2 regions of the Aceticella sp. 75b-Ac genome follow, and region 1 is predicted to be linked to the other one. Evidence: riboswitches for the same ligand, from Rfam matches in the RefSeq annotation. Region 1 holds a riboswitch; the other holds the start of a gene.
The links. Region 1 has a riboswitch for cyclic di-AMP ahead of AC0LWJ_RS04795 (C40 family peptidase). Riboswitches for the same ligand answer to the same signal wherever they lie in the genome.
Positions count from the first base shown of each region.

Region 1 (10,397 bases):
AAAATTGCTCTTACTTCTGTCAGAGCTGTTCCTGCAGACCCAAATCAATATCAGGTTTTAAATAATGTTGTAGAAGAGGTTGCACTTGCAGCAGGTATACCAAAGCCGAAGGTATATATAATGAATGAGCCTCAGCCAAATGCATTTGCAACAGGTAAGGATCCTCAGCATGCATCAGTGTGTGTTACGACAGGTTTACTCCAAATGATGAATAGGGAAGAGCTTCAAGGAGTAATAGCTCATGAGATATCTCATATCAGAAACAGGGATATATTACTTATGACAGTTGTGGCAATTGTTGCAGGGCTTATAATTTTATTGAGAGATGTAATGTTTCGCAGCATGTGGTTTGGATTAGGTGGAGAAGGAAGGAAAAGAGATAGAAATGATAATGGTGTTATGGTACTTGTTATTATAGGATTGATTCTTTCGATAGTGGCTCCTCTTATTGTTATGATTATTAGATCAGTTATTTCAAGGCAGAGGGAATATCTTGCAGATGCTACAGGAGCCTACATTGTGAGAGACCCCTATGGACTTGCTTCCGCTCTTGAAAAAATCGGAGGTTATTCCAAACCAATGAGGACTGCATCTAATGCCACAGCTCATATGTTTATATCAAACCCTTTTGGACATGTTGAAAAATTATTTGCAACACATCCTCCAATTGAGCAGAGAATAGAAAGATTAAAAAATCTTACAATGTAAAAAACAAAAGTATTTCAAATTATTTTTTTAATCACTAAGTGATTAGTTTAATTCATGATGGATAGACAAGAAAACCATCTCCATATTCTGTAAAGAGGTGAATAAGAATGATTAAATTTAAAGTCAAGACGGTTGTAACAGATAATACGGGAGAATTTTCGGTATTATTAGTTGACGAAGAAGAAAAAAAGACATTGCCCATAGCAATAGGAGCATTGGAAGCCCAAAATATTGCTATACCCATACAAGGGGTTAATCCTCCGCGCCCATTAACACATGATTTGCTAAAATCAGCTATAGAGGCTCTTGGAGGCAAGATTGAAGAAATAGTGATTACCGATTTAAAGGATAACACCTATTATGCTGAAATACACATAAAGCAAGACGGACGTCTTATTACATTAGATGCAAGACCCAGTGATGCAATAGCTCTTGCTGTGAGGTGCGATATGCCCATATATATCGATATAAAACTAACAGAATTTACTTATGATGTATCATAAAAATAGCCAAGCGATTTTGCTTGGCTATTCTGCTCTTTATAGATATCTTCTTGCACCGATATAATTTTCTCTGAACCACCCGCTGAAATCAGATATGCATGCTCTTTGGGCTGAAAAACTCATATGCATCAATTGATTATTGCCGAGATAAATCGCAACATGTGTTGGACTACCACCGGAGGTTGAAAAGAATAAAAGGTCACCAGGCTGTAAATTATTAAGGCTTACTGCTCTTCCGTTATAAAATTGATCCTCTGCAGTTCTGCCAATGTTATAACCTATTTGATTATAGACATATGATGTAAAGCCTGAACAATCAAAACCGGAAGGCGATGTGCCGCCGTATATGTAAGGTGTTCCCAGATACTGTTTTGCAATATCAACGATTTTATAATTTGAAATACGCCTGTATCCGCCTCTTGATGCAGTATTAAGTCTTTCTAATATAGACATTGTTTCAGGACCTACTATTCCGTCAACAGAAATATTGTATTTTTTCTGGAACTCAATTACGGCATTTTGAGTACACGGTCCGAAAACACCGTCTATACCACCGGTATCATACCCAAGATTTGTGAGTTCTTCTTGAAGTGAATATACTGCTTGTCCCTGTGAGCCATAAGACATTAGCTCCATAGCCATGGCAGTAGGCATTTGCAAAAGCATAAAAGCAATTACTGCCGCCGCAAATATTTTCTTCAATAGCACCAATCCTTTTTCTTTTAGCCTACGAGGTTAGTTGACGGGTTCGGTAAAGAGCAACCCTATCGTATAAAATACGAATTCACCCCAAAATAAATCCCCCGCTTATTAAAATTCGGCACATAAATATTTTACAATAAAAAATTAATAAATGCAAATTATTTCACAACAAATTTTGATTAATAACATAACAGTATTAAAATACATGTACAGCATAAGAAAAGAGGTTTTATGATATAATGATAAAAATATGCAAATTAAATCCATAAATAATGTTGATAAAAATTTTTTGAGGAGGTTTTTTAATGAAAATTACATTTTTAGGAGCAGCAAAAGAAGTTACAGGTTCATGCTATCTTGTAGAAACAGGTAATACAAGATTTCTTGTAGATTGCGGGATGTTTCAAGGGGGAGAAGTCGAAGAGGAGTTAAATTATCAGGAGTTTGGATTTGATATTAAAGATATAAATTTTATGCTTTTGACACATGCACATATTGACCACAGTGGAAGAATCCCTCTCTTATATAAAAGGGGATACAGAGAAAAGATTTATGCGACAAAAGGCACTGTAGATTTATGCAGGTATATGCTTCCGGACAGCGGATATATACAGCAGATGGAGAATGAATGGAAAAACAGAAAACGTAAAAGAGCAGGCAAACCTATGAGAATGCCCTTATATACATCAGATGATGCAAATGAATCTTTAAGTATATTTTATGGGATTGATTACGGTCAATTAATAAAACCATCTGACGATGTAAAGGTAATTTTTAATGATGCCGGTCATATGCTGGGCTCATCAATTCTTGAGGTTTATATTACTGAAAATGAGAAGGAGACAAAATTAGTTTTTTCAGGTGACCTCGGCAATAGAAACATACCTATTCTAAGGGATCCGTCAATAATCGAGAAAGCAGATTACGTAATATGTGAATCTACATATGGCAACAGGCTTCATGAGAATAACGAAGATAAAGCAAAAAAATTAATGGATATAATGATGAAAACAATTAAAAGGGGAGGAAATGTAATTATACCTTCTTTTGCAGTCGAAAGAACACAGGAACTGCTTTATGAAATACATAGAAACAGGGAACTTTACAAAGATGAAATAGAATTTATCAACAAAGTACCTGTATATGTGGACAGTCCGCTTGCCACATCTGTTACGACTGTTTTTAAAGAACATATTGAATATTTTGATACTGAGGCTCAGGAATATATAAAGAAAGGAGATTACCCTCTTGATTTTCCAAACCTGCATTTTACACGCAGTGTAGACGAATCAAAAAGTTTGAATGAAATTAAAACCCCTGTTGTAATAATATCTGCCAGTGGAATGTGCGAAGCCGGACGGATAAAACACCATTTAAAACATAATTTATGGAGACCTGAATCTACAATTTTATTCGTAGGATATCAAGCCAAGGGAACACTTGGGAGAAGATTGTTAGAAGGGGAAAAGAATGTCAAAATATTTGGCGAAGATATAAATGTAAAAGCTGAAATTGAATACATTGAAAGCTTTTCCGGTCATGCAGATCAAAAAGGGATCATGGATTGGTTATCTTCATTTAAAAAGGCTCCTGAAAAAATATTTATTGTTCATGGGGAAGATGAGGCTATGACAGTGTTGTCAGATAAAATCAATAAAGAGCTTAATATACCAACAATAATCCCATCACGATATGATACTTATGATTTCATCGGTGATGAATTAGTTGCTGTGGGTGTAGTAGGTATTGAACAATTAAAAAGAGAACTTGCAAATAAAATAGAAGAGATGGAATTAAGAAGTGATAAAGTGTTAACGAGGCTTAAAGAATTTAAAAACATAAAAAATGAGGGAAAGGCTATTCAATCTCTTATAAAGAATATAAATGTAATAAATGAAAGCCTGATGAGGCTTTATACAGAATTAAGAGAATGTAGTGATTGACTTATCCTTATTAAAAAGATACAATTAATATAAGAAATAAAATTCAATCAAGAACAATCTTAGGAGGAAATGTCAATAATGAATGAAAGGTATGAATTAAATAAAAACCTTGCACAAATGCTTAAAGGCGGAGTAATAATGGATGTTACAACACCGGAAGAGGCAATTATTGCTGAAAAAGCCGGGGCTGTTGCTGTTATGGCACTTGAAAGGGTTCCTGCTGATATCAGGGCAAGGGGAGGTGTTGCCAGGATGTCAGACCCCAAAATTGTTAAGGAAATAAAATCCTCTGTATCTATTCCGGTAATGGCAAAGGTAAGGATAGGTCATTTTGTAGAGGCACAGGTTTTAGAAGCACTGAAAATAGATTATATCGATGAAAGTGAGGTACTTACACCTGCTGATGAAATGTATCACATTGATAAATGGGCTTTTAAGATACCTTTTGTCTGTGGTGCAAGAAACTTAGGTGAAGCATTAAGAAGAATAGGTGAAGGTGCATCAATGATAAGAACAAAGGGCGAAGCCGGCACAGGCAATGTTGTTGAAGCAGTAAGACATATGAGGACAATAACTGCCGAGATAAAAAAACTTACGACATTGGGAAAAGAAGAACTTATGACAGCAGCAAAAGAACTGCAGGCACCTTTTGAGCTTGTAAAATATGTTGCGGAAAATGGGAAATTGTCGGTAGTAAATTTCGCCGCGGGAGGAATTGCAACACCTGCAGATGCAGCCCTTATGATGCAGCTTGGAGCAGAAGGTGTATTTGTAGGTTCAGGTATATTTAAATCAGAAAATCCGGAAAAACGTGCGGCTGCAATTGTAAAGGCTACAACATATTATGATAAGCCTGAAATCATTGCAGAAGTTTCGGAAGGTCTTGGAGAAGCTATGAACAGTATTGATATAAGACAGCTTGAGGAAAAAGACCTCTATGCGTCAAGGGGATGGTAATATTGCGTGTTGGTGTACTGTCCATACAGGGTTCTGTTAGGGAACATATCGAAAAATTAAAGCAAATCGAAGGTGTGGAACCAATAGAAACAAAGGACAAAGAAACATTGTTAAGTCTTGATGCACTTATAATACCAGGTGGAGAAAGTTCGGCAATAGGTAAAATGATAGAAGATTTTGATTTAAAAGATGCAATAATAGAACTTAATAACAGAGGTATACCTATATGGGGAACATGTGCAGGTATGATACTTATGGCAAAACATATTGTCAATGATGATAAGGTATATCTTGGTATAATGGATATTACGGTTAAGAGAAATGCCTATGGAAGTCAGCTTGACAGTTTCAAGGCAAAACTTATGATACCTGCTGTTTCGAACAATGAAATTGAAGCCGTTTTTATAAGGGCACCATATATAGAAGGTATTGGTGAGGATGTAAGAATCCTTGCGAAATACGATAATAAAATTGTTGCGGCACAACAGGCAAATCTTCTTGCAACATCATTTCATCCGGAACTTACTGATGATTTAAGCTTTTACAGATTTTTTTTGGGGATTAATTGATAATAGTCCCCAAAATAATTTTCACTATAATTCTGATTTATTTTCAAGAAAAATTTTTAATAAAATATCATAACAAAAGAAGGGATTTTTGAGAATCCTGTCGAATATTATAATTAAATTAAAAAGAGAAGGTGCTGTAAGCGTGGAAGAATGGTATGTCATTTTTACCAAAACAGGTGAAGAGGAAAAATTGGGCAAGATACTTGAAATATTTTTTTGTAAAAAGGAATTAAAGGTATTAATTCCAAGAAGGAAGATTATTGAAAGAAAAGAGAAGCAAAAAACAGAAAAAATCAAACTTTTATTTCCCGGTTATGTATTTATTAAAACAAAAATGTGTAATGAAGTATATCATAGGATAAATAATATATATAAGTTTGCTAAGCTGTTAAAAGAGGAATTAGAGCCTGCTGTAGTTAGAGAGGATGAAATGCGGATTATTTTATCACTTACAGGAAATTCTGATTTAATTGGATTTTCTAAAGGTATTGATGTTGGCGGCAGGATAAAAATAATAGATGGACCGTTAAAGGGCTATGAGGGTCTTATAGAAAAGATAGACAGGCGTAAAAACAGGGCAAAAATAAGGCTTAACATAATTGGGGATTGCAAGTTAATTGATGTTGGCATACATATTATTGATACCGATGATAATAAAATATTAAATGATGCTTCATAAATTCAATATATGAACCATTGTAAATTTTTCAAACTTTATTATAAATAAAGTTAAAATAATAAAACAGGAGGAGTTATGATGGCATTAAATCAAAATATGTTTAGAATGTATGACATCAGAGGGGTATGGCAGGAAGATTTAACCGAAGAAGCAGTAGAGCTTATTGCTAAAGCATTTGGCACATATATTCAAAATGAAAAAGGCATAAAAAATGTATTGATTGGCAGAGATAACAGAATATCCTCAAAACCAATAAGAAATATTATGATTAAAGGCCTTAATTCAACAGGCTGCAATGTTGTCGATGCCGGAGTATTATCAACCCCTGCTTTTTATTATTCTCGCATATTATATAATTTTGATGCAGGTATTATGATTACAGCAAGTCATAATCCTTCGCAATTTAATGGATTTAAAGTTGCTGTTGGTTCTTCTACTATATTCGGTGATGACCTTATGAAACTTTATCACATCGCAGAAGAAGGAAATTTCAAGCATGGGTCCGGGGATTTAAAATATGTTTATCCGGTGCATGATTATATAAATATGATAAAAGACAAGATAAAACTTGGAAGCAGGAAGCTTAAAGTAGTTGTAGATTGTGGAAATGGGACAGGTTCATATTTTTATCCTGATATTATATATGGACTCGGCTGTGATGTATATCCTATTTATTGTGAGTCAGATCCCACATTTCCTAACCATTTTCCGGATCCTGTTAAGACAGAAAATCTGCAGGACCTTATAAAAGAGGTTAAAAGGCTTAAGGCAGACCTTGGGGTAGCTTTTGATGGTGATGGCGATAGGATAGGTGTTGTTGATGAGAAAGGCAATATAATTTGGGGCGATATGTTGATGATTCTATATTGGAGAGAAATCATGAAAAAACATCCGGGTGCCGATGCAATTGTAGAAGTAAAATGCTCGCAGGCACTGCCGGAAGAAATCAAAAAGCTTGGAGGACATCCGATATTTTATAAAACGGGGCATTCTCTTATAAAAGCTAAAATGAAGGAGATTAATGCTGTTTTTACAGGAGAAATGTCAGGACATATGTTTTTTGCTGATGAATATTATGGTTATGATGATGCTGCATATGCGGCTGCAAGACTGTTAAGAATATTGTCAAATACAAACAAAACATTATCTGAGCTTTTTGCTGATGTTCCAAAGTATTCCTCTACACCAGAGTTAAGATTACATTGCGATGACGAAAAGAAATTTGATGTTGTCAAGGGTATAACAAAGTATTTCAGAGAAAGAGGTTACGACATTATAGATATAGATGGTGCAAGGGTTTTGTTTGATGGAGGCTGGGGGCTTGTCAGGGCTTCTAATACAGGACCGGAGCTTATAGTTAGATGTGAGGCTAAAACCGAAAAAAGACTTGAAGAAATAAAAACTGAAATGGCGGAGCTTTTAAACCAATTCGGTGTTAAACTTTAACAAGTATTAAGCTGAAATAAAAGATGGGGTGGGAATATTGAAAATTAAAAAAGCTATTATTCCGGCGGCAGGTCTTGGTACGAGGTTTTTACCCGCTACCAAGGCACTGCCGAAGGAAATGCTTCCGATTGTAGACAAGCCAACAATACAATTTATAGTTGAGGAGGCTGTTAATTCAGGGATTGAAGATATACTTATAATTACCGGGCGCAACAAAAGAGCGATAGAAGACCATTTCGACAAATCCGTAGAATTGGAACTTGAGCTTGAGAAAAAAGGCAAAGAAGGTTTGCTAAATCTTGTGGAAGACATTACAAATATGGTTGATATACATTACATAAGACAAAAAGAACCCAGGGGATTGGGACATGCCATACATTGTGCACATGCCTTTGTTGGCAATGAGCCTTTTGCTGTTTTATTAGGAGATGATATTGTTGATGCTGAGGTTCCTGTTTTAAAGCAGATGATTGATCAATATGAACGATACAATTGTTCTATAATAGGGGTTCAAGAAGTACGACAGGAAGATGTTAATAAATACGGTATTATTGATGCAAGTCCTATTGGGGAAAGGGTCTATAATGTAAATAATCTTGTGGAAAAACCAGATAAAAACGATGCACCTTCAAATATGGCAATACTTGGAAGGTACATAATATCACCAAAGATATTTGATATTCTTAAAAATACAAAACCCGGTGCCGGAGGCGAGATACAGCTTACAGATGCATTAAAAGAACTTTTAAATTATGAGGCAATATATGCATATGATTTTGAAGGCAAGAGATATGATGTAGGAGATAAGCTTGGCTATCTCACGGCATGTATAGAATTTGCATTAAAGAGAGACGACTTGAAGGATGATTTCATAGAATATTTAACCAAACTTATGTCAAATAAGGAAAAACTCTTACGAGAAGCAGCCATAACACATGTTTAAATAAAAGAAGGTAATATTATATAAAAAAGAATAATAATTTATATCCCGCTTAAAATATACTTGTATTAAGAAAGGCGGGATTTTTTTGAAAAAAAAAGACTTATCAATTTTTTCTATTTCTGCCACATATATTGGTACGGTTGTAGGAGCCGGATTTGCATCAGGTCAGGAGGTTTTACAGTTTTTTGCCTATCATGGAGCTAAAGGATTTGCAGGACTTATAATAGCTACAATTATGTTTATTGTTTATGGATATATTATACTTATATTGGGCTTAAAGCTTAATGCATCTTCTTATTATGAGGTTATTATAAAAGCTGTAGGACCAATACTTGGCAAGGTAGTTGATTGGATAGTTATTTTTTTCTTATTTGGTGCTTTGACAGCCATGATAGCAGGTTCTGGAGCTATATTCAAAGAGCAGTATGGACTTCCGACTGCCTTGGGTTCTGCTGCAATGGCAATAATATCGGTTTTTACAGTGCTTACAGGTATTGCCGGTGTTATTTCTGCTATTTCTTTTGTTGTCCCATTATTACTTTTGGGTGTTTTTACCATAAGTATATTAGCGATTTTCTATTCACCTGATATTATAGTTATAAGCAGCGTAAGCATATCTGTAAATGCAGCTGTTAAGAATTTCCTTATATCAGGAATTGTATATGCATCGTATAATTTAATAATGTCTGTTGCTATACTTGCTCCCTTAGGGAAACAGGCAAAGGATAAGAAAAAGCTTAAATGGGGTGCCTTGCTTGGAGGTACAGGTCTTGGAATTGGTGCTGCCCTGATATTATCAGCGCTGCTTACAAATATGCCTCAGGCAGCTCATTATCAAATTCCAATGCTCTTTATTGCAGGAAGATTTTCAGGTTCTTTAAAACTTATCTATAGTTTCATACTTATTGCAGAAATATATACAACAGCTGTTGGCAATCTTTATGGATTTTCAGCGAGACTTACAAATGCCGGAACAATAAAATATAAAGCATATACTATTGTAACAGGCGGTATCGCACTAATAGCCAGCAGATTCGGATTTTCTAAGCTTGTACATTATCTTTATCCTATTGCAGGATATGCAGGGATAGTAATGCTTATAGGCTTAACATTTAGTCTTATAAAGAAAAAAAATTATGTTTAAACCATGTACCAACCTTTTAAATTATACTTTATATTCTTTCATAGAATACCGAAAATAAAAATGTATTATAAATCATTTCAGCAAATTTTGACAGAGGTGATGGAATTTTGAATAAATATTTATATGATAAAAAAATAATTTGTCCTGTATGCAAAGGGGAATTTATCATGACAAAAGTCAAGACATCGCAATTAAAAGTTATAGAAAGGAAAAGTGATTTTTATACAAAATATGAAGGCATAGAACCGTTTTTCTATGATGTTATTGTATGCTCAAACTGCGGTTATGCTGCTTTAGAGTCGGAATTTGACAAAATAACTGATATATCGCGAAATGAAATTTTATCGAAGGTTACAGCAAATTGGGTCAAGAGGGAATTTTCAGGTGAAAGGACACCACAAAAAGCATTAGAAGCATATCTTTTATCATTGTATTGTTCGCAATTAAAGAAGGATAAAGATATAGTATTTGCAAAGACATGTTTGAGAATAGCATGGATATACAGGATGCTGCTTGATAAAGATAACGAAAACAAGTATTTAAAGTTTTCCCTTGACTTCTATATTAAGGCATATAATGGAATAGACGTATATGATGAAATACAGCTAATATATATGATTGGGGAGCTTAACAAAATGCTTGATAACAAGGAGGAGGCAAAGAAGTGGTTTAGCAAGGTTATAAGCCATCCAGATAGGCATAAAAACAATTTGATAGTAAATTTATCCAGAGATGAATGGCAAAGTTTAAAAGAATAAGGGTATGTTTTTATGTGTACCCTCATATTTTTATACTATGAGAAA
Region 1 is NZ_CM190971.1:886,693-897,089, reverse strand. It holds gene htpX (zinc metalloprotease HtpX) at 1-708, shown strand, start outside; gene AC0LWJ_RS04800 (bifunctional nuclease family protein) at 816-1,211, shown strand; gene AC0LWJ_RS04795 (C40 family peptidase) at 1,248-1,913, opposite strand; cyclic di-AMP (ydaO/yuaA leader) riboswitch at 1,920-2,044, opposite strand; gene AC0LWJ_RS04790 (MBL fold metallo-hydrolase RNA specificity domain-containing protein) at 2,219-3,856, shown strand; gene pdxS (pyridoxal 5'-phosphate synthase lyase subunit PdxS) at 3,935-4,813, shown strand; gene pdxT (pyridoxal 5'-phosphate synthase glutaminase subunit PdxT) at 4,816-5,382, shown strand; gene loaP (antiterminator LoaP) at 5,525-6,061, shown strand; gene AC0LWJ_RS04770 (phosphomannomutase/phosphoglucomutase) at 6,140-7,507, shown strand; gene galU (UTP--glucose-1-phosphate uridylyltransferase GalU) at 7,545-8,450, shown strand; gene AC0LWJ_RS04760 (YkvI family membrane protein) at 8,536-9,594, shown strand; gene AC0LWJ_RS04755 (DUF2225 domain-containing protein) at 9,699-10,352, shown strand.

Region 2 (10,397 bases), 260 kb from region 1:
AATTTTAACCTTAAGGTTCCCGGTTTTAATGTGTGCATATCCATTAATTCTGCTTTCCTCGAGCCAAGCTTCTCCATAACAATACCCATAAAATCTTCTGGAACATCTATTGTTAAAAGTTCAATAGGCTCATTTTTCACTCCATTAATTTCCTTCATTATTACGGATGGTTTTGAAACCTGCAGTTCGTATCCTTCTCTCCTCATCGTTTCAATCAATATTGACAAATGTAGTTCTCCGCGTCCGGATACCTTAAATGCTTCTGTTGTTTCGGTTTCCTCAACTTTAAGTGCAACATTTGTTTCAAGTTCTTTCATCAGCCTATCTCTTATATGCCTTGATGTAATATATTTCCCATCTTCACCTGCAAAAGGACTTGTATTAACCCCAAAAGTCATAGATATCGTTGGTTCTTCTATATGGACAAAATCAAGCGGTTCAGGATTTTCTATATCTGCAATTGTTTCGCCAATCTCAATATCGCTAATACCGGAAACTGCAACTATATCACCAAGTAAAGCCTCATTTACCTCTACCCTTTTCAAACCTTCATACTGATAAAGACTGCTTATCCTTACATTCTGAACAGTTCCATCTCTCTTACAAATTGCAGCAGTTTCACCGGCTTTGATATGCCCTCTTATGACTTTACCTATTGCAATCCTGCCAATATAATCATCATAATCAAGGGTCGTTACTATAAGCTGTAACGGTCCATTTAATTCACCTTTTGGAGCAGGGATTTCCTTAAGTATCGTATCAAAAAGTGGTCTTAAATCAGAAGACGTATCCTCCAATTTCAATTTTGCTATTCCTTCTCTTGCAGAGGCATATACAACCGGGAATTCAATTTGCTCATCATCTGCCCCAAGTTCAATAAACAAATCCAATACCTCGTCAATTACCTCATCAGGTCTTGCATCAGGTCTATCAATTTTATTTATTACCACAACCGGCTTTAGATTTAATTCAAGTGCTTTACTTAGTACAAATCTCGTCTGAGGCATCGGTCCTTCATATGCATCAACAAGCAACAAAACCCCATCCGCCATTTTCAATACCCTTTCAACTTCACCGCCAAAATCTGCATGCCCCGGTGTATCTACAATATTTATTTTAACACCTTTATATTTAATTGCGGTATTCTTTGAAAGTATAGTAATACCTCTTTCCCTTTCAAGTTCGTTTGAGTCCATTACCCTTTCTTCGACCTTCTCATTCTGCCTGAATATACCGCTCTGTTTAAGCATTCCATCAAGTAAAGTAGTTTTTCCATGATCTACATGTGCAATTATCGCCACATTGCGTATTTCTTCTCTTATTGAAACCATAAATTTTTTATCTCCTTCCGCACAGGACATTCCTGTATACAACATATAATAATATATTAATCTAATAAAATAGTCAACAAACAAATAGGATTAAAAAAAGTGCCAAATGGCACTTTTTTTAATCCTATTTGTTATTTAACCCTTCTTGCAGCAGCAAAGTTTTTATAATAATAACCGGAATCAATACGGCTAATCATTACCTTCCCTCTGCCTGAAGAACTATGTATAAATTCTCCATCGCCTATGTATATCCCTGCATGATTTATTGTATAACTTCCTAAAGTGCGGAAAAATACAAGGTCACCTGGAGCAAGGTTATTAAAATCGACCATTGTACCTACTGTTGCTTGTTCATCAGCAGTTCTTGGTATTACAATACCAAATTGCCCAAAAACATATTGTGTAAAACCGGAACAATCAAAACCATTGGGAGATGAACCTCCATAAACATACCTTGTCCCTAAAAACTGTTTGCTGTATTCTATAAGTCTTGTAGAAAAACTTCTGTCAATATTCCCTCTCGATGAATTGCCACCTGATGATTTCAATGAAAGATATTTCCCAAAAATCCATCCTTCACTGCCATTTGAAAGCCTGATATGGTACCATCCGTTATCCTGTCCTAAGACGGTTACTGTATCATACCAGTTTAATTGTGTTATAACTTCATATGATGTACTATTGCCTGTCCTTATGTTCACGTAATTGCCTGTTACTATTCCACTGCCAAGTTCCCCGGCATATACATATGTGAGCATTGAACCTCCGATAAGTGTCATGCCAAAGACTGATACTCCAAATATCAATTTCCCAATCTTCTTATTCACTGCAAAATCTCCTTCCTTTTTTGCCTCCGAAGTTAGTTGACGGGTGCGGGATTAGAAGGCATCCCTACTGCAAAAGCAGATTAACCCCTTAAGTGTTTCCTCCGTACCTGTATGGATTCGGCAAGATTGCAAATTTGTACAAGCTTTACTATTTTATTATATCAAAGATTATTTTATAAGTCAATCTGACGTACTCCCCGGATAGTGTCAAGATACTGTAGGATATTTTTTTTAAAGACAACCCCTGAAATTGCTTAAATCAAGGTTTCCATGCATTATGTGTTTTTTATATCACTTTTTCATATTTTATTGCTTTTAAAATTCTATATATTGGTGTTACTTTGCCCATATCCAACACTGTAATATTGTTTATTTGTTCTTTTGTATACGTTTTAGCTCTCTTTACTGCCTCTTTTATTTGCTTCTTTGTTAATTTATAACCTTCATTGTTGTTTTTGCGCTTTTTACGCCATTCTACTTCTCTTAAATTGCCTCCATTTTTCTTAAATACTCTTAATTTTGCCATTAGCTTTAATCCTTCTCTACTCCATCCTAATGGATTCCTGCTTAACCTGTCTGAAAATACATGACTTATATGCCCTTCTGCACTGCACCCTATTACATCCTCATCTTCTTTGTATATTTTTATCCCTTCCCAGTTGTTTAATATGTACTTCTTTACTTCTCTTATTTTCTTCTTCTCTTGCTCTGTTTGTGCTATTTTTGATAGTTCATTAAATGCCTCTTTTAATTCTTTTTCATTCCCTTCATTTATTGCTCTCCATATCCTATCTCTATATCTTGCTTCTCTTGATGTTGCTGTGAGTATGTATTTGTTTAAATGATACCTGTCTAGGAGTCCACTCGAAATCATCAATCACAAATTAACAAATATGTTATTGAAAACCATATAATTTACAATAAAAAATACTCCTGAACACATATGAAATAAGCACTTAAGAGCTATTTTTATGATATAATATAAATAATATAATAAGAAAAATGTGGTGATAAAAATGTTAGGAAAAGCAGACAGACAAATGTCATTTTCAGATTATTGGTTACTTGGAAAAATTTCTGAAGATAGTTATTATCATAGATTAAGAACATGGGTATTTAATAATCTTAATGAAGAAATGTTTCAGCCACTTTTCTCATACTATGGCAGAGAATCCATATCTCCGGTATATACATTTACAGCGATGCTGATACAATTTGAAAAAGGATATTCTGATCGTGAAATGGAAGAAGAATCACGATTCGATGACAGAATTAAATATGCATTAACCGCACCACGGGATTTTGATGGAATAGATGCAGTAACATTATGTGATCATAGAAAAAGACTGTTTAACAGCGAAATAGGAAAAGAAATATTCATTAAAACAATTAGTCAGGCAAAAGAAGTAGGACTGTTTGATAAAGACAACTTACACATAATAGATTCATTCATGATTTGGGGTTCCTGTGCCAGACAAGATACTTACACTATGATATACCAAGGGATAAAGATGGTTCTCCGTTTCATGAAGTTTTACGAAATGGAAGATGAATCGAAAAAAATACTGAAAAGAACAGATTATAAAGAAAATATCAAAAAACCCAAAATAGCATGGGAAAACGAAAAAGAAAAAGCAAAATTACTCGAAGAACTTGTTAAAGATGCACTATCACTCGTAGAAAATATAAAAACAAAAAAAGATATAAAAGATGATTTAAAAAAAGCAATTGAATTATTAGAAAGAGTAGCATTACAAGATGTTGAAATAACAAACGACGGGCATGTAAAAATGATAAAAGGAACAGCAAAAGACAGAATAATATCAGTAGTAGATGATGAAATGCGCCATGGAAGAAAGACCTCATCGAAATTATCAGATGGATACAAAGCTGAAATTATAACAGGAGGAGAAAAAGGCTCAGTAGTAGTAGGAATAGAAGTTGATGGAGCAAATATAGCAGATGGAGAACATATGAGTGATCTTATAGAACAAAGCCGAAGAAACGGCGTTGATATAGATAAACTGTATGGAGATTGTGCATATAGTGACTTTGAAGAAATAGAAAAAAGGAAAGAAGAAGGAACAGATTTTTGCATTAGAGTGCCGGAAGCAACAAATCCAAGTGGAGGATTTTCAAAAGAAGAATTCAAAATTGATTTAGAAAAAGGAACAGTAGAATGTCCCAATGGACATATAAAACAATTTGATACTGAAAAAACACAAAAACATGAGCAAGTTACAGTGAAATTTAGAGCAGAAGAGTGTAATGATTGTCCGCTAAAAGACCAATGTACAAAATCAAAAAAAGGGAGAACAATAAATATACATCCGTATGAAAAAGAAATACAAGAACAAAGGGAATATCAAAAAACAGATGAATTTAAAGAAGACTATGCAAAAAGACCGAATGTAGAAAGAAACATATCAGAACTTACCAGGCATGGCGGACGTAAAGGAAGGTATAGAGGAAAATTAAAAATAAGATGGCAAATGATAATGGTAGCAATAAACAATAATATCAAAATAATAACGAAACATATTTCTAAAATTTGTAATAGACAAATTAAGAAGGTGGAAGTCTGCCCAAAAACGGCTTAAAGAATGGTTAAGGATATTAAAAATAGCAATAACAGGTCAATAAAGCCATAATATACATATTAAAATCAATAACAAAATCATATATATTTCTTTGAATAGAGATTATTCTGATAATTTATGCGATGATAAAAATTCTTAACCGGCAGATAAGTTATTTTCGAGTGGACTCCTAGGAGTCCACTCGAAATCATCAATCACAAATTAACAAATATGTTATTGAAAACCATATAATTTACAATAAAAAATACTCCTGAACACATATGAAATAAGCACTTAAGAGCTATTTTTATGATATAATATAAATAATATAATAAGAAAAATGTGGTGATAAAAATGTTAGGAAAAGCAGACAGACAAATGTCATTTTCAGATTATTGGTTACTTGGAAAAATTTCTGAAGATAGTTATTATCATAGATTAAGAACATGGGTATTTAATAATCTTAATGAAGAAATGTTTCAGCCACTTTTCTCATACTATGGCAGAGAATCCATATCTCCGGTATATACATTTACAGCGATGCTGATACAATTTGAAAAAGGATATTCTGATCGTGAAATGGAAGAAGAATCACGATTCGATGACAGAATTAAATATGCATTAACCGCACCACGGGATTTTGATGGAATAGATGCAGTAACATTATGTGATCATAGAAAAAGACTGTTTAACAGCGAAATAGGAAAAGAAATATTCATTAAAACAATTAGTCAGGCAAAAGAAGTAGGACTGTTTGATAAAGACAACTTACACATAATAGATTCATTCATGATTTGGGGTTCCTGTGCCAGACAAGATACTTACACTATGATATACCAAGGGATAAAGATGGTTCTCCGTTTCATGAAGTTTTACGAAATGGAAGATGAATCGAAAAAAATACTGAAAAGAACAGATTATAAAGAAAATATCAAAAAACCCAAAATAGCATGGGAAAACGAAAAAGAAAAAGCAAAATTACTCGAAGAACTTGTTAAAGATGCACTATCACTCGTAGAAAATATAAAAACAAAAAAAGATATAAAAGATGATTTAAAAAAAGCAATTGAATTATTAGAAAGAGTAGCATTACAAGATGTTGAAATAACAAACGACGGGCATGTAAAAATGATAAAAGGAACAGCAAAAGACAGAATAATATCAGTAGTAGATGATGAAATGCGCCATGGAAGAAAGACCTCATCGAAATTATCAGATGGATACAAAGCTGAAATTATAACAGGAGGAGAAAAAGGCTCAGTAGTAGTAGGAATAGAAGTTGATGGAGCAAATATAGCAGATGGAGAACATATGAGTGATCTTATAGAACAAAGCCGAAGAAACGGCGTTGATATAGATAAACTGTATGGAGATTGTGCATATAGTGACTTTGAAGAAATAGAAAAAAGGAAAGAAGAAGGAACAGATTTTTGCATTAGAGTGCCGGAAGCAACAAATCCAAGTGGAGGATTTTCAAAAGAAGAATTCAAAATTGATTTAGAAAAAGGAACAGTAGAATGTCCCAATGGACATATAAAACAATTTGATACTGAAAAAACACAAAAACATGAGCAAGTTACAGTGAAATTTAGAGCAGAAGAGTGTAATGATTGTCCGCTAAAAGACCAATGTACAAAATCAAAAAAAGGGAGAACAATAAATATACATCCGTATGAAAAAGAAATACAAGAACAAAGGGAATATCAAAAAACAGATGAATTTAAAGAAGACTATGCAAAAAGACCGAATGTAGAAAGAAACATATCAGAACTTACCAGGCATGGCGGACGTAAAGGAAGGTATAGAGGAAAATTAAAAATAAGATGGCAAATGATAATGGTAGCAATAAACAATAATATCAAAATAATAACGAAACATATTTCTAAAATTTGTAATAGACAAATTAAGAAGGGGGAAGTCTGCCCAAAAACGGCTTAAAGAATGGTTAAGGATATTAAAAATAGCAATAACAGGTCAATAAAGCCATAATATACATATTAAAATCAATAACAAAATCATATATATTTCTTTGAATAGAGATTATTCTGATAATTTATGCGATGATAAAAATTCTTAACCGGCAGATAAGTTATTTTCGAGTGGACTCCTAGTACAAATCTTGATTTTGGTATCCATTCTATCCCTTCTTTTATCCATCTTGCTCCGTCTCCTGCTATGTATATCTTCTCTATTTTCTCTTCTTTGTAATTGTCATTTATGTAATTTGCTACATCTATCCATATGTCTTCTGGCTTTTGATCTACATATGCTTTGTAATAGATATTCTTTAGTTCAGACCTACCGTTCTTTTTTTCTTTGCCTTCATGTATGTATACAAGTCGTGGCATTTCTTTTCTCCCGTCTTGTAAGGATACGTGGTCTTCATCTGCTTCTATGTATAATACTTTTACTTCTTTCTTTTCTTCTATTTCTTTTTTTACTTCTACTTCTCCTATCTCTCTTATTGTATTTAATACTGTCTGCCTGCTTAATTCTACTGGACTTGCTTCTTTACTGCTTTTTTCATAGGATTCTTCTGTCGCCTTTTCTACTATCTTTACTTTTACTCCTTCTTCTACTCTCTCATGTCTCTCTATCCCTAATGCGTCATCTGTCAAGTATGTATATCTACCATCTTCTTTTGATTTGTAATATGTCCTTTTATATTTTATTTCTCCTACTGTTGTTATTAAAGTCTTTTCATCTTCTCTTTCTACTACCCATTTCTCTTTCCTTCTCTTGTCTTCTTTTATTATCTTATCTAATTCTTCTATAATTGCTACTATTGTTTCTATACCTAATTTGTCTACCATTTCTCTAACTTTTAATGAAAGTTCTGTTATATCCATCCCTTCTTCTAATAATTTTTTAAAAATTTCCCTTACATTATTGATGTAATTAGTTGCATTTTGTAGTATAATATCTTCAAACTTAATTTTTTTCACAAGAGACACCCCTTTCATGTTTTTTGTTTTTCCAAAATTCTATTTTATCACAGGGGTTGTCTCTTGTCTTTTATCATCTAAAAATCCTACGATAATTTTACACTATGTACTCCCCGTCACAAGTGACGGGGCTTTCTGCTAAGCTTTTGGTAAATATTTATTTCCGCACATTAAAAAATAAGCCATAAAGGCTTATTTGTTTTGTCTTATGGTGCGGAGGGCGGGACTTGAACCCGCACGGGAATTCCCATACGCCCCTCAAACGTACGCGTCTGCCTATTCCGCCACCCCCGCAGTTATTAATAACAAATCACAGAAAATATTATATAATCTTTTAATAGGTCTGTCAATACTTATTTTTTATTCATAAAACCCTTTTCATTTACTTAAATTTCTTTAATCTTTTATTCTCTATTTTCCCTGGTATCCTTCCCCTCTTAGCAGTTGGCTTACCTTCGACCTCTTTTATATCCATTGTCATATCAATAGGCTGTGCATCAGATATGTAACTCCCGACACCAAAGGCATCAGCCCCGCTTTGTGAAAGTTCAGCAATTCTTTCCGGTGTCAAACCACCTGATACTATGATTTTTACATTTTCAAAACCTCTTTGATTAAGCCTTTGCCTCAATTCATAAACAAGATTTGGCGTGACCCCCCCTCTTTCCGAAGGTGTATCAAGCCTTATTCCATATAACCTATCACCCAAAAATTCTGCAACCCTTAATGATTCCTCGATTTCATCCTTAAATGTATCAACAAGTATTGTTAACTTTTCACTTTCAGGTGTTATATCTCTGTAAGCTTTTGCGATTTCCAAGGTATCACCGGCTATTAAAAAAGCAGCATGTGGTACGGTTCCTTTAGGCTCTTTACCTTGAAATTTTGCTCCCAATATACAGCTGGCATCATCTGCGCCTCCAATCAAGGCGGCTCTTTCCATTACAGGTGCTACAGATGGATGTACATGCCTCGCACCAAAACAAAGAAGCGGTTTGTCTTTAGCAACTTCCTTTATTTTTCTCGCCGCAGTTGCCCAACCGCAAGAACTGGAAATAATACCTAATATAACTGTTTCATATATGCCAAATTCACTGTAAGGTCCTTTTATCCTCATTACCGTTTCTTTTGGTTCGAAGATATCTCCTTCTTCTAAGGACCATATCTCAATATTTTTATCCCTCAGCAAATTTATTACTTCATTTACGCCAACAAAAACTCCGCTTTTTCTTGCAAATATTTCCGCTGTTACTACCTTATCCTGAATGCCAAGATGTTCTAATATATCCTGTGTTCTTAAAAAATACACATCGGTTGTTGCTCCGCTTTTAATTTCTTCATGTGTGGCAGAATAAAACAACCTATTTTCTCTAATTTTAATATCATTTATATCATTGAGATGTCTAATATTCTTCATCTGTTTCCTCCTTATCTGTCTTTTAACGACCTTATTTTGAAATAGAATGGTTTTAAAATTGTATTTATTGTTGTTTGTATAAATTGGTATAAATTCTATAATTTTTCATCACCTTGCTTAAATATATATCTGTTTCGGGAAATGGTATATTCTCAAGATTACTCCCATTTGTTGAATATTTTTTGTTCTTTATCCATTTTTTTACATTGCTGCTGCCTCCATTATATGCAGCAACTGCAAGTATAATATTATTATCAAATTCTTTTAAAAGATAACTCAAGTACCAAGTCCCTATCTGTATATTATAATTCGGTTCATAAAGCATATTTGTAGTATATCCCTTTATTCCAATATTTTTTGCTACCCAACTTCCCGTATCGGGTAAGACCTGCATAAGTCCTATTGCATTATTTTTAGAAACAACCTTTGGATTAAAATTGCTTTCAGCTTTTATAACTGCAAAAACAAGATTAGGGTCTATGTCGTAAAACTTAGAATAATATATAACCTGCTCTTTGTATTTTTGCGGATACATCTGTTTTAAAAACCAATTTGTCTTTGCTGCATATCCTATTAATAGAATAATGATAAGTATTAATATTGCCACAGCTTTTTTAAAAATCAAAATAATTCCTCCAGAAAATATCTATTTCAAAGCAAATCTTTTCCAAAAAAGGTCAATCTGCTTCTTTAAGGTGTTAATATCCCTACAGTTGTTTATTAAAAAATCTGCATGTTTCATTTTATCTTCGATTGGCATCTGGCTTTTTATTCGGTTTGCAGCATCTTCATATGACAGTTTATCTCTTTCCATAAGCCTATCTATCTGAGTTTTGGTATCAACAACAATAAGCCACACTTCATCAACAATCTCATAAAGTTTTAATTCAATAAGCAATGCCGCATCTAAAATAACTGCCTTTTCCTTTCCAATTGACCTTTCCTTTTCTATTTTTTCTTTAATCTCTTCTATTATAACAGGATGCGTGATTTCATTTAATTTTTTTAATTTATTATAATCATTAAATACAATATTGCCAAGCTTTTTTCGATCTATTTCACCATCCCCTTTTAAAACGCTATTCCCAAATTCTTTAAGTACTTCTTTATATACGGGGCTATCTTTTATAAATATTTTTCTTGATATTTTATCAGCATCTATAATAACTGCTCCATGTCCCTTTAATATATCTGAAACTGTTGTTTTGCCTGATGCAATTCCGCCTGTTAATCCGATTACCTTCATTTGCAAACCTCCATTCTGCATTACTTTGCTTCATACCAGTTCTTGCCTTCAC
Region 2 is NZ_CM190971.1:1,149,741-1,160,137, forward strand. It holds gene typA (translational GTPase TypA) at 1-1,331, opposite strand, end outside; gene AC0LWJ_RS06115 (C40 family peptidase) at 1,463-2,158, opposite strand; cyclic di-AMP (ydaO/yuaA leader) riboswitch at 2,165-2,291, opposite strand; partial or broken gene AC0LWJ_RS06120 (UPF0236 family transposase-like protein) at 2,445-3,017, opposite strand; gene AC0LWJ_RS06125 (IS1182 family transposase) at 3,175-4,758, shown strand; gene AC0LWJ_RS06130 (IS1182 family transposase) at 5,092-6,675, shown strand; partial or broken gene AC0LWJ_RS06135 (ISLre2 family transposase) at 6,846-7,700, opposite strand; tRNA gene AC0LWJ_RS06140 (tRNA-Leu) at 7,892-7,976, opposite strand; gene AC0LWJ_RS06145 (nicotinate phosphoribosyltransferase) at 8,065-9,099, opposite strand; gene AC0LWJ_RS06150 (lytic transglycosylase domain-containing protein) at 9,164-9,724, opposite strand; gene coaE (dephospho-CoA kinase) at 9,746-10,345, opposite strand; gene polA (DNA polymerase I) at 10,366-10,397, opposite strand, start outside.
Region 2: linked by a shared signal. The riboswitch ahead of AC0LWJ_RS06115 (C40 family peptidase) and the one ahead of AC0LWJ_RS04795 (C40 family peptidase) in region 1 are both predicted to bind cyclic di-AMP.